DNA from 4 places in the Lysinibacillus capsici genome. Region 4 is predicted to be linked to each of the others. Evidence: riboswitches for the same ligand, from Rfam matches in the RefSeq annotation. Region 4 holds a riboswitch; each other region holds the start of a gene.
What was found. Region 4 has a riboswitch for cobalamin ahead of LCP48_RS11255 (hypothetical protein). Riboswitches for the same ligand answer to the same signal wherever they lie in the genome.
Positions count from the first base shown of each region.

Region 1: it holds a riboswitch for cobalamin, as region 4 does, so the genes downstream of both, LCP48_RS14490 (energy-coupling factor ABC transporter permease) here and LCP48_RS11255 (hypothetical protein) in region 4, are expected to answer to the same signal.
Region 2: it holds a riboswitch for cobalamin, as region 4 does, so the genes downstream of both, LCP48_RS20605 (FecCD family ABC transporter permease) here and LCP48_RS11255 (hypothetical protein) in region 4, are expected to answer to the same signal.
Region 3: it holds a riboswitch for cobalamin, as region 4 does, so the genes downstream of both, LCP48_RS12090 (glutaredoxin family protein) here and LCP48_RS11255 (hypothetical protein) in region 4, are expected to answer to the same signal.

Region 1 is NZ_CP084108.1:2,928,239-2,932,339, reverse strand. Features, by position in the region: gene LCP48_RS14505 (energy-coupling factor ABC transporter ATP-binding protein) at 1-209, opposite strand, end outside; gene cbiQ (cobalt ECF transporter T component CbiQ) at 206-979, opposite strand; gene LCP48_RS14495 (energy-coupling factor ABC transporter substrate-binding protein) at 985-1,257, opposite strand; gene LCP48_RS14490 (energy-coupling factor ABC transporter permease) at 1,261-2,007, opposite strand; cobalamin riboswitch at 2,157-2,341, opposite strand; cobalamin riboswitch at 2,594-2,775, shown strand; gene LCP48_RS14485 ((2Fe-2S) ferredoxin domain-containing protein) at 2,922-3,293, shown strand; gene cobJ (precorrin-3B C(17)-methyltransferase) at 3,298-4,101, shown strand, end outside.
Region 2 is NZ_CP084108.1:4,159,949-4,164,049, reverse strand. Features, by position in the region: gene LCP48_RS20620 (response regulator transcription factor) at 1-450, shown strand, start outside; gene LCP48_RS20615 (YdhK family protein) at 491-1,060, opposite strand; gene LCP48_RS20610 (biotin transporter BioY) at 1,175-1,771, opposite strand; cobalamin riboswitch at 1,926-2,113, shown strand; gene LCP48_RS20605 (FecCD family ABC transporter permease) at 2,260-3,306, shown strand; gene LCP48_RS20600 (heme ABC transporter ATP-binding protein) at 3,312-4,101, shown strand, end outside.
Region 3 is NZ_CP084108.1:2,460,779-2,464,879, reverse strand. Features, by position in the region: gene nrdE (class 1b ribonucleoside-diphosphate reductase subunit alpha) at 1-1,992, opposite strand, end outside; gene nrdI (class Ib ribonucleoside-diphosphate reductase assembly flavoprotein NrdI) at 1,989-2,348, opposite strand; gene LCP48_RS12090 (glutaredoxin family protein) at 2,345-2,569, opposite strand; cobalamin riboswitch at 2,688-2,865, opposite strand; gene LCP48_RS12085 (hypothetical protein) at 3,226-3,507, opposite strand; gene LCP48_RS12080 (SHOCT-like domain-containing protein) at 3,517-3,903, opposite strand; gene LCP48_RS12075 (DUF2089 domain-containing protein) at 3,917-4,101, opposite strand, start outside.
Region 4 is NZ_CP084108.1:2,294,559-2,298,659, reverse strand. Features, by position in the region: gene LCP48_RS11260 (elongation factor G) at 1-358, shown strand, start outside; gene LCP48_RS11255 (hypothetical protein) at 520-1,275, opposite strand; cobalamin riboswitch at 1,502-1,686, opposite strand; gene LCP48_RS11250 (hypothetical protein) at 2,151-2,756, opposite strand; gene LCP48_RS11245 (hypothetical protein) at 2,985-3,260, opposite strand; partial or broken gene LCP48_RS11240 (acetyltransferase) at 3,433-3,567, shown strand; gene LCP48_RS11235 (PH domain-containing protein) at 3,730-4,101, opposite strand, start outside.

The DNA.
Region 1 (4,101 bases), 630 kb from region 4:
AGACCGTTGCCTTCGAATAAAATCGACCCAGCTGTAGGTTTTAAAATACCATTAAGATGCTGAAATAAAGTTGATTTTCCCGCGCCATTATGCCCGAGTATGGCGATTTTTTTACCTTTTGGAATGTCTAATGTAATATCTGATAACGCCTTCGTACCATCCGCATAGGCATAAGATAATTGGTTGAGTTTAAAATAAAATGTTGTCATGTGAAATACCCTCCGTATACGATGAGGACTAGTAAAATAGCTGCCATGCCTAGCCAATTTTTCTTGCTATAAGAGCCCATCTCTTGCCAGTAGACGGCCTCGCCTCCACGTGATAGCATGGCGTTGTTGAGCTCTCGGCTACGTTGAAACATTTCCACAAATAATGCCACAATAAGCATGGAGACAGAGCGTAGCCATTGCATCGGTGAATGGTAGCCGAGACGTGCTTGCTGGGCGAGATGTATATTTTGCATACTTTCTAAAAACATAAAAATAAAACGATAGGTTAGTTCGACGAGCTCCACTAATAAAGAGGGGAGTCGCCATTGTCGTAGCACATAACATATTCCTTGTACGGAAGTGGTTAGAATTAAAAAGTATAAACAACTAATGCTGCCAAGGACAATAAAGAACAGCTGTTGCGCTGCTAACACACTTGCGTTCCCAATAAAGACAGTCCAATTCCTCCATGTAAACGACCAAATATGGGCAGGGAGTGTATTCGTTGATGATGTAAAAGAAAGTAAAATAGATACAAGACTTGTTAATAAGAAAAAGCCAGGTAGCAATAATAATTTGCCATAGTATGTAAGCGGAATTTTGGCACCTAAAATGATAAAAGCACTCATTACAAAAAATGTAATGAGTGAAAGTCGTTCATCTCTCATGATGAGCGTTATGAGAAGTAATCCAAGTGAAAATATCATTTTTTCTAGCGGATGAACGGACGCTAGCTTATTCAGATAGGCATACTTATCAATGAGTAACATAATGGTTAACCTTCTTTATGTTTGCCACGCATATAGCCGATGAAGTAGCCAATAAAGCCAGCTCCTATAGCTGCCTGTAGCACGAATAATAAGCTTTCGATTTCACCACTTGGTGGCTCCCATAGACTTTCAAACCATGGCTCATATTCCGCATTGATTTCACCAATAGCTGCTTCTGCTTCTCCATCAGCACCACCAAATTCAGCACCTTTTTGTATGAACAAGGGTATGATGGCTAATAACACAACAATTGCTAATAACAATAAATTTTTTTTCATCTGTTAATGTGCCTCCTTTGTTGAGAAAACACGTAAAGTTTTTAGTTCGCTAATATTGTATTTTTTCAAGAAATTCATCACTATGACCGTTAAAATTCCTTCACTCACGGCTAAAGGAATTTGAGTTAAGGCAAAAATTCCTGCAAACTTTGTAAAGGATGCCATAAAGCCTCCAACCTCTGAAGGAAAGGCTAGTGCTAGTTGTACAGAAGTCACAATATATGTACCTAAATCACCAAGCATAGCTGCAAAGAATACGGCTAGTGAAAATGACACGCCTACTTTTTGAGCACCTTTAAAGACAAAGTAAGCAATAAAAGGACCAACAATAGCCATAGAAAAGGCATTAGCCCCTAAAGTTGTAATTCCTCCATGAGCTAATAATAAAGATTGAAATAATAAAACGATTGTTCCAATTACACTCATTGCTAGAGGGCCAAAGAGTACTGTCCCAAGTCCTACACCAGTTGGGTGAGAGCAGCTACCTGTAACAGAAGGGATTTTTAAGGCAGATAGCACAAAGGCAAAGGCTCCTGAAAGCCCCAAAAGCATTTTTGTTTCAGGATTTTCATCAACGGTTTTTCGAATAGAACGCAATCCTAGAATGATAAATGGAATAGAGATGACCCACCAAAAAATAGCCCATTCGATTGGTAAAAAACCTTCCATGATATGCATGGCAAAGGCACGTTTTGGCACGATTAAAAAGGCCAGTAAAAAATAACTAAGTTTCCACCATGAAAATTTCAAAAAGTTTTCCTCCTAACTAATTAGTAGATTTTTAGAAGATTGCGTGCGTAATCAAAAAAAGCACTTCTCCACTGGTGGAAAAGTGCATAGCTAAAAAAGCAAATAACATTCTCATCTGCTAAGCCGCACACCTATCCTCGTAGGCTGAAACGATCACTTATTTTTCGGCAGGTCTCCTGGCTCTAGTTCAATGCTTTATAGGTCTTCCCATCCGTTGGACAGTGACATATTCTATAAAGCTCCCTATTACAGTGGCGGGACCGCGCCGGACTTAAACCGGCTTCCCTTTTAAGCAAAATGACAAGCACTTTGCACCGAAAAACATTCAAATTGTGAGATTTCACGACAAAGTGTAACATGAATTTCCATAAATATGCTATACCTTTTATAAATTTTTTTAATTAAAGGTCAATAGTGAATATTCTGATAACGAGTTGTGCGCAAATATTTTATAGATTGTATAAATTTCATACCTAGTTCCATTCAAAATTGATAAATTTGTCATAAATTTTTAAAGAAATATTGAAATTTTAAAAAAATAAGATATGATAAAGACAGTTTTCTATTTAAAATTCTAATAAAAATTTCATATAAAATGTCAATAAGTGCTCGAATAGCTCGAGATAATAGGGAAATTGGTGAAAATCCAATACAGCCCCCGCTACTGTAATAGCTGATGAAATCGCAAAGCCACTGGTGCAAACTTGGGAAGGTGCGACAGTAAAATGAAGCTTAAGTCAGGAAACCTGCTTATTTGATTGTGCATGCAAACTTTTCGGAGGGAGAAGTTGAAGCGAAAGCGAGTACCTGTATTTCATTCTATTCGTTTTTATTTGGCTTCTACAAAACCTTTACTCTTCGTTATAGAGTAAAGGTTTTTCTTTTTCCAAAAAGCAAATGAGGGGAGACAGAAGATGACAACTTGGAATTTAGAGGGGATGAAAACACATCTCTTTATTTGCAATGGCAGTAGCTGCATGAAAAAGGATGGGGAGGAAATTACCTTAGCCATTCGAGATGAGATACAGCGGCAAGCACTCGATCAAGAAATACATACGACAAGAACGCGCTGTAATGGACGATGCAAGGATGCTTGTGTGGTAATCGCTTACCCCCAAGGGAACTGGTATCGTGTGCCATCAACAGAGCATGCTAGAACACTAGTACAAGATTTACATCATGAATCCTTATACAACGAACATGTCTTTACACTTCGTGAAGGTACATTACAGCGTACTGCTCAAACAACTGCCATTAAAGGGATCGAAAAGGTGAAAGAGGGGTAACAACATGGCGCAAAAAGGAAAAATTTTCGTAGTAGGCTTTGGACCTGGAGATTTTAAGCATATTACGACACGTGCAGTAGAGGCTTTACAACAAAGTGATATGATTATAGGCTACAAAACCTATGTAGAGCTGATTCAAGATTTAGTAAGTGCAAAATCGATTGTTAGTACAGGCATGACAGAAGAAGTGTCGCGTGCACAGGAAGCCGTTCGTCAAGCCGAAGCAGGGAGCATCGTCTCGGTGATTTCGAGTGGTGATGCAGGCGTCTATGGCATGGCGGGTTTAGTCTATGAGGTGTTAATTGAGCTAGGCTGGACAGAAGCAACAGGAATTGAAGTAGAAATTGTTCCTGGGATTTCTGCGATTAATTCATGCGCTAGCATACTTGGTGCACCTATTATGCACGATGCTTGTACAATCAGCTTGAGTGACCATCTAACACCTTGGAATTTAATTGCAAAGCGTGTCGAGGCAGCTGCAATGGCAGACTTTGTCATTGCTTTATACAATCCTAAAAGTGGTCGTCGAACAAGACAAATTGTCGAGGCTCAGCGAATTCTCTTAGAATATCGTTCGCCAGACACACCAGTTGGGCTTGTGAAAAGTGCCTATCGAGAACGTCAAGAAGTAACCATGACAACACTAGCTGAAATGCTAGAACATGATATTGGTATGCTGACAACTGTAATTATCGGGAATTCGTCAACATTTTTCTATGACAATAAGATGATTACGCCCCGCGGTTACCAACGTAAATATACCCTGGGTGAAGAGAAACAGCCATTACGTCCACATCAACGTTTACGC
Region 2 (4,101 bases), 1.9 Mb from region 4:
GATATTGTAAAAGGTTTAAACCTTGGTGCTGATGACTACATTTTAAAGCCTTTTGATGAGGAGGAGTTGTTAGCACGCATACATGCTGTATTAAGAAGAACGATATCTGAAGAAAAAGTGATTAACTTTGAAGGGCTTTGTTTAGATAGAGAGTCCTTTGAAGTATATTTTCAACATAAGGCAATCCCATTAACACCAAAGGAATTTGCCATGCTCGCCCTATTTTTAGATTATCAAAATAGAGCATTTTCTAGAGAACACCTTATACATGCCGTTTGGGGATATGATGTAACGATTGAAGATCGTACCATTGATTCACATGTACGTAATTTACGAGAAAAATTAAGAAAAAGTGGTTTTCCGGCGGATGATTACTTGCAAACCGTTTGGGGCATCGGCTATAAATGGCATAAGTCTGCGAATAGAAAGCGAATGGAACATAAAAGCTAGAAATAACCTCTACCTTCAATTCTGGTAGAGGTTATTTCTATTATTTTGGACTAAGCTCTTCTTCTGTTACCCATTTATGATTTGTTACAGCTTCACCACTTGTAGTGGAAGTATAATCAACCATATATACAGTTGTTTGCACAGCCTCGTCAATAAGGACAGTCGCATTTTCCATACCTTCCATATGTGTTGCGTCCGTTTTTACTTCTGTTCCAGGAGCCAGTGGTGCTTCTTGTGGGTCAATTAATTCTTCATGAATCACCCACTTATGCTTTTCTATTCGCTTTCCACCAGATGTAGGCTCATAGGAAATAACATAGGCAGTTGTATTATAGGCACCTACTATTGTTGCTTCTGCCCCTTTCATACCTTCCATATGTCCATCTGTAATAATGGCTGTGCTCCCTACAGGAAATTTCGGGTTTTCAGCTTTTTTTAACGTTACTGGTACATCGCCAGAACTTGAATGGTTCATTGTAGAATGATCCATTTTTTCAGCAGTTTCATTAGAAGTGGACGCTGGTTCTGTTTGATCCTCTGTACAAGCCGATAAACTAATTAAAGCGACTACTGATAATAGTCCGACTGACCATCTTTTATTGAATTTCATATGATATCCTCCTCACTATGTGCTCCTAATGTAGCAAATAAATGTGCAGAAACGATGGATATGACCCTATGAAAAACATTTCTTTAGTCTGGAACAATTAGGTGGGGAGATATGCTATTGAATGGGCAGGATCTTCAATGTTTTTTGTAATCTATGGGCGAAGATACCAGCAAAAATAGCTAAAATAATATCTTTTGGTAGTGGAGGAATCATCCAAAGCCAAGCGAGCTTATATGAAAAATTCTCTGGCGCACTTGCCCAAAGCTTATATGCAAAAAACATCCAATTTGTTCCTATCAAATAATTTATAGCCGTTGCTACCAAAGCAGCTACGATAAAACTTTTCTTTGTCCCGCTTCGTTCCACGATTAGCCCTGCAACAAATGCTGCTAATATAAATGTAATAATAAACCCAAAGGTAGGGCTTAAAATTTGGCCAATTCCACCACCGAAACGAGCAAAGACAGGAGCTCCTGCCAATCCTACGCACATATAAATTGTACAGGCGAGCGCACCTTTTCTACTACCAAGAATAAGCCCTGCTAAAATTGCAAAGAAGGTTTGAAGCGTAATGGGTACACCACCAACTACCATAAAGGGTGCAAAGGAAGTGATATTAGCACCCACCATCATTAGCGTTGAAAACAACCCAATGTAGGTAATGTCAATAGTTCTTAATTTATGGTGACTATGTTGAGTAACAGTTGCCATGAATTTCACCTCGTTTTATAAGTTATTACTGCTAGTGTAAAAAACGAATGCCGTTGTGTCAACCTTATTATTGTTTTCGGTTAACTCAAATGTTGAGTTAAATAGAAGTAGACTATCTATCTATAAAAATGTATGATAGAATCGTCACAATTTTATAACTTCAAATACTATTGGTGTGACATTTTTGAATGTCACTTAAAAGGGAAGTCGGTGGAAGTCCGACGCTGTCCCGCAACTGTAACGAGGAATCCTATAATATGATTTGCCACTGTTTAAGAATGGGAAGGTAATTATAGGATAGTGAATCGAAGCCAGGAGACCTGCCATTTAGTAATACCTGTAATGCCCACGAGGATGCAAGCAATTACGGACAATAGCTGGATATTTTTCTGACTTTGTTTAATCTAGGGTATTTCTATGCGCATTTTCGCATGAGATACCTTTTTTTATTGCTTCATTCATCAATATTCAGTAGGAGTTTAAAACAGATGAATAAAAAATTTATGTTATTTTCCTTCGTACTTTTTATGGTATTAATTGTTTCAATGACCTTTGCTGTAATGGTTGGCTCAGTTTCAGTTACACCGTTATATGTATGGAAAGTTATTCTTTCTAAGATTCCTTTTATACAAAATTCAATCGAGCAAGATTGGAGTCGCTCTCAGGAAATCATCATCTGGCAAATAAGAGCACCTCGTGTTTTGCTAGCTGCTATAGTAGGAGCGGGGTTAGCCATTGCAGGGGCAGCCATTCAGGCACTTGTACGTAATTCTATTGCAGACCCGTATATTCTAGGGATTTCTTCAGGTGCAGCTGTCGGAGCTACTTCTGTGATTATTTTAGGAGCCTTTTCATTTTTAGGTATTTACGCTCTTTCGGTATCCGCATTCCTAGGTTCATTACTTGCGATTACACTTGTTTTTTTCTTGTCACGTGTTGGGGGACGTGTCTCTATTTTCCGCTTGCTATTGGCAGGCATGGCTGTGTCCTTTATCTTAACGGCTATCTCTAATTTTATTTTAATGATGTCAAAGCAAGAAGGGGCCTTAAAGGCTGTTATGTTTTGGATGCTAGGTAGTTTAGCTGGGGCCAAATGGAATAATATTGTGATTCCAGGCTTCGTATTCTTGGTTGTATTTGGGCTACTCTGGCTACACTATCGCAATTTAAATTTATTATTACTAGGAGAAGAGGCGGCAGTGACATTAGGCGTTAATCTTCAGCAATTCCGTATTCAGTTAATACTATTAGTATCTCTATTAACTGGTGTGCTTGTCGCAGTTAGTGGTTCTATAGGATTTGTGGGATTGATTATTCCCCATATTGTGCGTTTAATTGTGGGCTCAAACTATAAATACGTCATACCTATTAGTGCTTTAATAGGTGGAATATTCTTAGTGTGGGCAGATGCCTTTGCTCGAATCATTATTTCTCCTCAGGAAATGCCAATTGGTATTATTACAGCTTTTTGCGGGGGACCATTTTTCATTTGGCTTCTCCGTCGTAACAACTATTCTTTCGGTGAAGGAGATTAACGTCCATGACATTAGAAGCGAAACGAGTATCATTCTCCATTTACGATCAGCGTATACTACATGATGTAAGCATTCAAATAAAAGAAAAGCAATTTGTTGGATTAATTGGTCCTAATGGGAGCGGAAAATCAACATTGTTAAAAAATATGTATCGTCTCCTAAAACCTGAAAGCGGAACGGTAGTATTAAATGAGCAAGATATATTAAAGCAATCAAGTAAATCAATTGCGAAAAATTTGGCTGTTGTAAGCCAAGAGACACCCGTATTATTTGATTTCACTGTGCATGATTTAGTCAGTATGGGAAGAACACCACATAAAAAGCTGTTAGAGCTTGATCAAGAGAAAGATTTTCAAATTGTTAAAGAGGCTCTTAGCCAAACGGGCATATCGCATTTAGAGAAACGAAGCTTTAGTTCGCTTTCTGGTGGCGAGAAAAAGCGTGTCATGGTTGCAAGGGCACTCGCTCAACAAGCACAGGTATTAATATTGGATGAGCCGACGAATCATTTAGATATTCAACATCAACTTCAACTTATGGATTTAATTCAGACCTTGCATTTAACCGTAGTAGCAGCTTTACATGATTTAAATATCGCTGCTATGTATTGCGATCAAATTTACGTTTTACAGCAAGGGCGAATAGTTTGCCATGGTACACCAGAGGAAGTACTTACCCCAACAGTGCTACAAGATGTATTCGGTGTTTTTGCGGATATTCAAATACATCCACTGACAGGGAAGCCGTATCTTACATATGTTCCTGAACAGTTCACGAAGAGGTTTAGCCAAATAT
Region 3 (4,101 bases), 170 kb from region 4:
CAATTGTTCGGTTGTCCAATTGTCTGTTACATAAAGCGTCATGGAAATACCTTGGTCAACGTGCTTTTGAGAAGCTGCATATAAATCAATTAAATCATACGGATTCACATCATACGCCTCCACATATAAATGACTATTGTCATTTGTTAAATGAGGCATTGGATAAATGGTTCTACTATCGGCATAATCACGAACCTCTACGCGCTCTGTACATGGAGCGATTGAAGCCGTACAGCTACGAATATATGAAATACTACCAGTTGGGGCAATAGCCAAACGATAGGAATGGAATAGCCCGTATTGCATCACATCTTGCTTTAACGTTTCCCACATCTTGTTTGTGATGATTGGAATATTGCCAAGCGCCTTCAATACAACAGGTGACAATTCTTCTTCAGCTTTATTGATATATTGGTCAAAATAGCTACCAGATGCATAATCACTGTCCTCGAATCGATAGAAGGTTGCAGCTTTTTCTTTTGCCATTTCCATCGAAGATTTCAGTGAATAATAGTTCATCGCTTCCATAAAGTGATCCATGAAATCAATCGACTCTCTTGAGCCGTACAGGATGCCCTCCGTCACCAGATGCCCATGGAGGTTCATACAGCCAAGCCCTACAGAATGCATTAATTGATTGGCTTTTGCAACAGACGGTACATTTTTAATATGCGTCATTTGCGATACATTTGTTAGTAGGTGCATCGCTGTATCGACTAATGCGCCGAAATCCTTCACTTTACTTGCTGCATGGATATCGATGGAACCTAAGTTACACGATACATCTAATCCATAGTCATTTGGTTGATCCTGATCCGTAATGATACTTGTCTCTTGCACTTGCAGAATTTCTGTACATAGATTGGACATTTTGACACGTCCAATATTTTTTAAAGGATGTACCTTATTGACATTATCATCAAAGATTTCAAACGGATAGCCTGATTCAAATTGTGCTTTTTTCACCTCTGTGTAAAGCTTCCGTGCATTTAAACGTTTAATTTTACGAATTTTTGGGTTATCAAGTAGCTCGTAGTACATGTCTGAAATGGAAATCTCAGACATACGTTTACCGTATTCTTTAAAAATATCGTATGGGCTAAACAAGACGATATCCTTATCACGTTTCATCAGTTCGAAGAAAATACTAGGTATAATAATCCCTGTTGAAAGAGTTGCGAGGCGAATTTTATCGTCAGCATTTGGTTTTTTTGATGATATGAAATTTTCTATGTCTGCATGGAAAATATTTAGATAAACAACGCCTGAGCCATTTCGTTGCCCTAGCTGATTCGAATAACTGAAAGAATTTTCTAACAGTTTTGCTACTGGGATGACACCACTTGCACGATTTAATATCTCTTTAATTGGATCACCTAAAGGGCGTAAATCTGTTAAGTTGACCCCTACTCCACCACCAAGGCGTGATAGCTCTAAACAATAGCCAATATTTTCAGCAATACTGTTCATGGAGTCATCCATTGATAATTTAAAGCAGCTAACTAATTCACCACGTGCTTTCTTACCACTATTTAAAGCAGTTGGTGTTGCTGGCTGGTAGGCTTCCATCATTGCTTCGACAGAGCGTTCTGCTAGAGCCGTGTTTCCTTGAGCCAAATACAAAGCAATAATGACAATACGATCCTCATACTTTTCTAAGATCTCTTCCCCGTCACGACTTTTCATAGCATAGCTATCATAAAATTTGCTTGCGCTCATAAAGGATGGGAAGCGGAAATTATAATCATAGGCTTTCTTGTACAGCTTCTTAATAAATTCCATCTCGTACATATCGATAAATGCTTTCTCATAGTAGCCCTCATCAACTAAATAGCGAATTTTTTCCTCAATATCTATAAAATAACGCAAACGTACGTTAACATACTCTAAAAAGTAGCGGCGCGTAGCTTCGCGGTCCTTTTCTAACTCAAGTAATCCAGTTGTACTATAACGATTCAGTACGTCATTATTAAGCTTTAAATAGGTTTTCATCTCATTACCCTCGTTTCATAAAACGTTTGTATTGCTTCGTAATCCGTTTGATTACCTCGTAAATCTAATTTCCTTACTAAGGGTACATGATAGGTAGCGGCGATTTTCTCACCAGCAGCGCCAAATACATGATGGCCGAAATTACTATTGCCACTGGCAACTACTCCTTTACAAAAATCCCTGTTTTTTTCTAAGAAACGTTGTACCTTTGCTGGAATGTCACCTAAACCATCTGTGTAGGTAATTAAAAGATAGGGCTTGTTCAATCGCAATTCCTCCGAGAGCTCGATACATTCTGCCTTTAATTTGGATACAACATTTCGGACATTACCTGTACGACTCGCGTAAACAATCATAGGGCAATCAACTCAATTTGAGAAACAATTTCCTGAACATCTCCTATAAAAGTTTCATTCATCTCTAAAACAGGCACACTTAAAAAACCTGCGTCAATAATCGTTTGCTTTGCTTGTTCATCGTGATCGATGTTAACAATTTCAGCTTCAAGTCCTGCACGTTGTAGCTCAGATTTTACCCATAGGCATTTTGGACAAATTGTTTTCGTATAAAGTTTCATAGAAATCCCTCTTTTCATAAAATAAAAAAGCCTATCTCCTCTAGAGAGATAGGCTAAATGGAAACGTTAACATACCAAAAATACTGACGTTCCCATCTCTTAATCCCCGAAGAAATGATAAATTTGTTTTATAAAGGCAGGTCTCCTGGCTTTGCTTCATTCTCTGATTCCCTTCCCATGCAAATGCACAGTGGTTGCAATCATCGTCAGCTACACAGTTGCGGGGACAGCGTCGGAATTGTACCGAACTTCCCTTTTAAACTACATGTAGTAGTACCTTTGTAAAACGAACACAATATATAGTTGTTGTTCAATAGTTTTAAGTGTACCATCCTTCAAATGAAAAGTAAATCAAGATTCTAAACTTCTTTATTTTTGGATTATTCAGTATTTTTAATTATGTAGTTCCAAATAGATTACCACTAATCGCTTATACCCAAATCAAAAATCTATTTTAGACGATGTACATGTTTATCTATCAAAATGTATCTAGAATTCTGAAAGAAATGTTCTATTTTATGTACCATTGAAAAATAGTAGCTTCTATCATAAATCCTGAAATAATGATCATCTCTTACCCATTTCAAATGATGCTCATTAAATTAATAAAGAGCATGCTTTTATCATAACATGCTCTTACCATTCTATCATTGAGATTATAGTCTAATCTTAACCTCAGTCCCGTCCTGAGCTTTGACATCGACTAGCACGACTCCCTTATAATTTTGTAGTTCCTTGATAATCGGCTTTAGCATTTCTTTATCGATGATCGGAAAGGTAAAGTCTATGTTCTTTCGATCGAAGTATGCCTTTGTCCACTTATTGGCTTGTAGCTGAATCCATTTGGAAGTTAATATGGAGAGGACAATGGTTAGCACAATATAGGGAACTGGGACTGTAAAGCGAACATCTTTTGCTTTCACTTTTACATGCATCATTCGTTGCCTCTACTCAATGAAGACTGCAACGGAATCCCCGTTTGCTGATTTTATATCTACAATTTGTCCGTCTAATTCATTTTCGATTGCTTCAAGTAGAAGATTGATGTCGATATCTTTTACGTATTTTTCTGATTGTGGAATACTCGCAGCGATGCTGTGTCCTGCCATCAATACGGCTTTGACAAGTTTAATCGGCAAGTTTACCGTAACATTATCATTTTCGGTGGATACAACACGAACCTTTAATGTTTTTTCTAAATACTTTGTTTTTTCCACAAATTTGTTCTCAGAGTCTTCTTTCTGTTGTAGCACTTGAATCAGCTCTGATCCTTTATCCGCATCAATTTTTCCCTCTTGAATCATGGTTAACACTTTTGTGATTTCCTCTTTCATGGTCCGTTCCTCCCTATTCGTCTTTTAAGAGCTTTATGGCTTCATCCGTTGTGATTTCGCCATTTTCCAGCATGCTTACAATTTTTTTCTCGTCTACTTCATTTTTCTTCTTTTGAGCATAGCCAAGGGATGAAATAATGTCGTTTAGCTTGCCTCGAACTGTTGGATACGAAACACCCAGTTCCTTTTCAACCTCTT
Region 4 (4,101 bases):
TAAAATGAAGGCTTCAAACGACTTTATCGGTCGTATGATGACTGATATTCAGCAAGCAGCAGGCATATTCGATGACCCGATTTTATCCGAAACGAATGTTATCCTAACAGGTCGTGCGCCTGTTGCCACTTTAATGAGCTACAGTACAACCTTTGCCGCCTATACAAATGGGAAAGGTGCACTCACACTCCAATTTGATGGCTATGATGTGTGCCATAATACAGAGGATGTGATTGCACAGATTGGCTACGATAAAAATGCAGACCCTGAGTATAGCTCCTCTAGTATCTTTTGTGCAAAGGGCAAAGGGTATACGGTTCCATGGCAAGAAGCACAGGCAGCCATGCATTGCCTGTAGGATGGGGTGATTTTGTTCGCGTGAAGGCATTACTTGCTTTCGCGGGTATTCGTCGCACTAGCGCGGGTATTTCACTTGCTTCCGCGGGTATTTTTCCTGCTTTCGCGGATATTCATAGCGCAAGATCAAAACAAGCCCTCCGAATAATGGAGGGCTTGTTTTTATAGTGCACCTACAGCCTTCTTTGTTGGTTTGTCCATCAAATAAGCGGGTTCAACTATCACGTAGTCATGCTTGTTTGTAAAATCAATTAGTACCTTACCTGGCTGACTTTTTAAAAGTTGTAGATGATTAATTAATTGCAGTAAAAGCTCGTGACCGTTGCCACGTGGATGCCAGTTGAAATGATAATCATTTAACGCTTGCACTGCTTCAATAAACTGGGCATATTCCTGCTGTACAAATGCGATGAGTTTGTCATGGTGAGGCGCTAAATCGTGTAAATACGTTTCGTAAAAGCGCATAACAATCGAGCATAATAAGTCATTGACACGAGCGGCACTTAAAACAGGCTTTGGCTCCAATGAGAGACGGTCAAGGTTGGGCTTTGCGCGTGTAGAATCAATGCGCGTAATTAAGTGATACGCTTCTCCATTGACCTCATAGACAATCGGATTGGTCGGCATGTACATCATAAAACTATTCGTCTTTGTTTTCAGTTCATCTGCTATGGCTGCTTTCGCTAAAAGATGACCGTCCACATCCCCATATTGTATCCAAATAATTTCTTTATTATATAAAATTTGCTCAAAGAAGCGATCATTGCGAATCAGCTTCGTTGCTAATAATTGATCGATCAGAGACTCGACCACCATTCTTGTTTTCGCTTTCTTGGCAACTTCTGTGCGTGGTTGCTTACAAATGTTCAGATCTTCAAAAGGCGTTTCCAACATTGTCGTTACATGAATATTTGTCATACGTGCTTCCCCTTTGCGTACATATTTTCAAAACAAAAAGGACTCCCTACTTTTGAGGAAATCCTTCATTTTATCTTCTTTCATCACACAATGCCAAACAAACCCTAAGTATATGTGAATGAGTTCGATTGTGAACCCTTTCATTTACTATGGGCGTTTGACGTACTGTGACGAACAGAGCATTCTGTTTTGTCAATATGCCACCTCCTATTCCTCGTAGGTTTATGGTGTGTACTCGTAACAGGCAGGTATCCTGACTCATGATCATCGCTTCTTTTCTCCTTCCCGTCCAAAGACAGTGGATACTGAAAAGTCGCTCACATTTACAGTTGCGGGACAGTGTCGGATTCACACCGACTTCCCTTTTAAGCGTTATCAAGAGATAAACGCACCTATTATTTATTAATATTAAATTGTAATTTAACACACTAATACATGTAGAGTAGATATTCTTTTTGTATTTCTGGTTTAAATTGTAATATGTATTCTAGTATTTGTCAAAAGACAAAAAAAGGGCTATCCCAAATTAATGAGATAACCCTATTAATTATACTAATTTACGCAAACCTGACCTCCATAATTGGTCGGTGAGGTCAATTTGCAAGGTTATCATTTGGACAAACTGTAAGGCAAAAATTAACCCTTGTGGGAATCTGCGTACTCGATTTGAGTACGGAGTTTATCTATGCGATTGTTTAGGTTTGAATGAAATATTGTGTCCATCAGATTTTAAGGATATATACACTGGATAGATTGGATGAGAAAAATAAAGGCTGTATTCTCAAAGATTGTTTTTTATTTAGTATATCGAAATTTAACTAAAGCACTCAATTAGTCTAAGTATAATTCTTCACAAAGTTCGTTCCTTCCATCCATCAAGAATTAAAGGTAATATAACTCATCAAAATTATGAAGAAAAGTAACGTTTCAAGATTAACTAGAAAATTATTGGCTTTTACCTTTGAAAATAACTTGACTCGCTTTACTAAACTTGTATCCAGTACTATAAATAAATAATAAAAAATTAGTAAACTGGATAAAAACATAATACTTGCCATTAATATTTCTCCACCATTCCAGAAAGTAATTCCTAAAAATAATGCCCAAATACTTTTGAAAACATTTGCCAATCCTTCGAAAGGATTAGATAATGTTGCCATCATATACTCTCCTTGTTTATCTGTAATTGATTTATTACCATTATGTTTTACTATATATGTAATATGACCTGTTTGAAGTGTCATAGTAATCACTAGCAAAATTAAATAAACTAAGCCAAATATTGTCCCCACTTGTAGAAGTTCCGAATTTAATAATTGATACAAAGTCAATGGTAAAGGAAACCACATTGCATACATCAAAGCCATTAAGTTATGTATCAAAGCAAACTCGTTATTTTTAACCAACTTTTGAAATGTAAAAACAATAATTAAAAAAATCACTATTCCTATCCAACCCAAAATTATTGTAGAAATTAACATAAGTTCCCCCTAGACTTAGTTGATTTTTAATGTTTTTGTTAACTTGTTTCTTTACTTTAATACTTAAAAATAAGATATACCAATTTTAAATAAATTTTACATTTAAAACGAACAAAAATCCATTTTGCTTGTTCTACTAAACTGCGACGTTAGCTCAATAACAACAACCTTTACGAAAACAACCAAAATAAAATGGACTACTCAATTAAGAGCAGTCCTAGTTTATTCTTATTTATTTATTCTTTTAACTTCTTCGTATAGGTCATGTTTAAACTTAGCATCTTTCATATCTCGCTTATATTGCTCCCAATCATCTACCTCTTGTTTATTACCATGATTGCGGTAACACATTTCCTCGTCATACAGCAGCCCATCTCGGGATAATTCCTTACAATTAGTCACTTGGATATACTGTTTTGCTGTAAAGTAACCTACAAAGATAAAACCGATTAGACAAACAATAATAGTTACTTTCATTTGATTAGATACTTTCAGTTTCTCCACACCTTTCTCTATAATATATTATATATGGAAACATAATCCTATAATAGAAGAAAATAACCATATTTAATCACCTGATAAGTAGAGTACACATTCTACTATTTTTCACGAGATTGCATTTCGCAATTGAGAAAGAGTCTATACATTGTATATATACTTTTCTCCACCTGAGTGTGAGATGTTTCAATTCCTACTCAGTCAAACAATTGATAAGCAAAAGCCCGTAGTCTTACAGGCATCAGAGGATGGAAAGAATATATATAAACGCTTCGGGTTTAAAGAAGTCGGAGAAATGATTGTCTTTGAATAAGAATTCGGCAAGGCGCTCTTATTTACGCTTATCAGTATTTTCGAGCCTACCGTAATCATGAAGCCGACTTAAAATCCTTTACACCGTCCGCTTCTGGCACGACAAAAAAGCCTCGCATTATTGCGGGCTTTTGGTTGTGCACATGGACTATTAGCACCTTCATTACGTCCCTAACACATACTGTGCTAAGACGCTTTGTACCTTATAAATATTTGTCGCCTTATTGAAGTTTTTTTGAATCGGTAATGAACTGCCAGACACCCATATTTTGAGCTCTGCATCTAAATCAAATGTTCCAGCTGTTTCTACTGAAAAATGAACGATATTTTTATAGGGAATGGAATGATACTCTGTTTTCTTGCCAGTCACTCCTTGCTTATCAATGAGGATCAATCGTTTATTGGTAAAAATAAATGTGTCTCTAATAATTTTATAGGCGTTCTTGACTTTCTCGTTTGGAATTAATAAATTATGGACCTCCTCCTGTAGTTTTTCTAAATTCACCTCGCTTGCATTGCCGATCAATCCATCAAA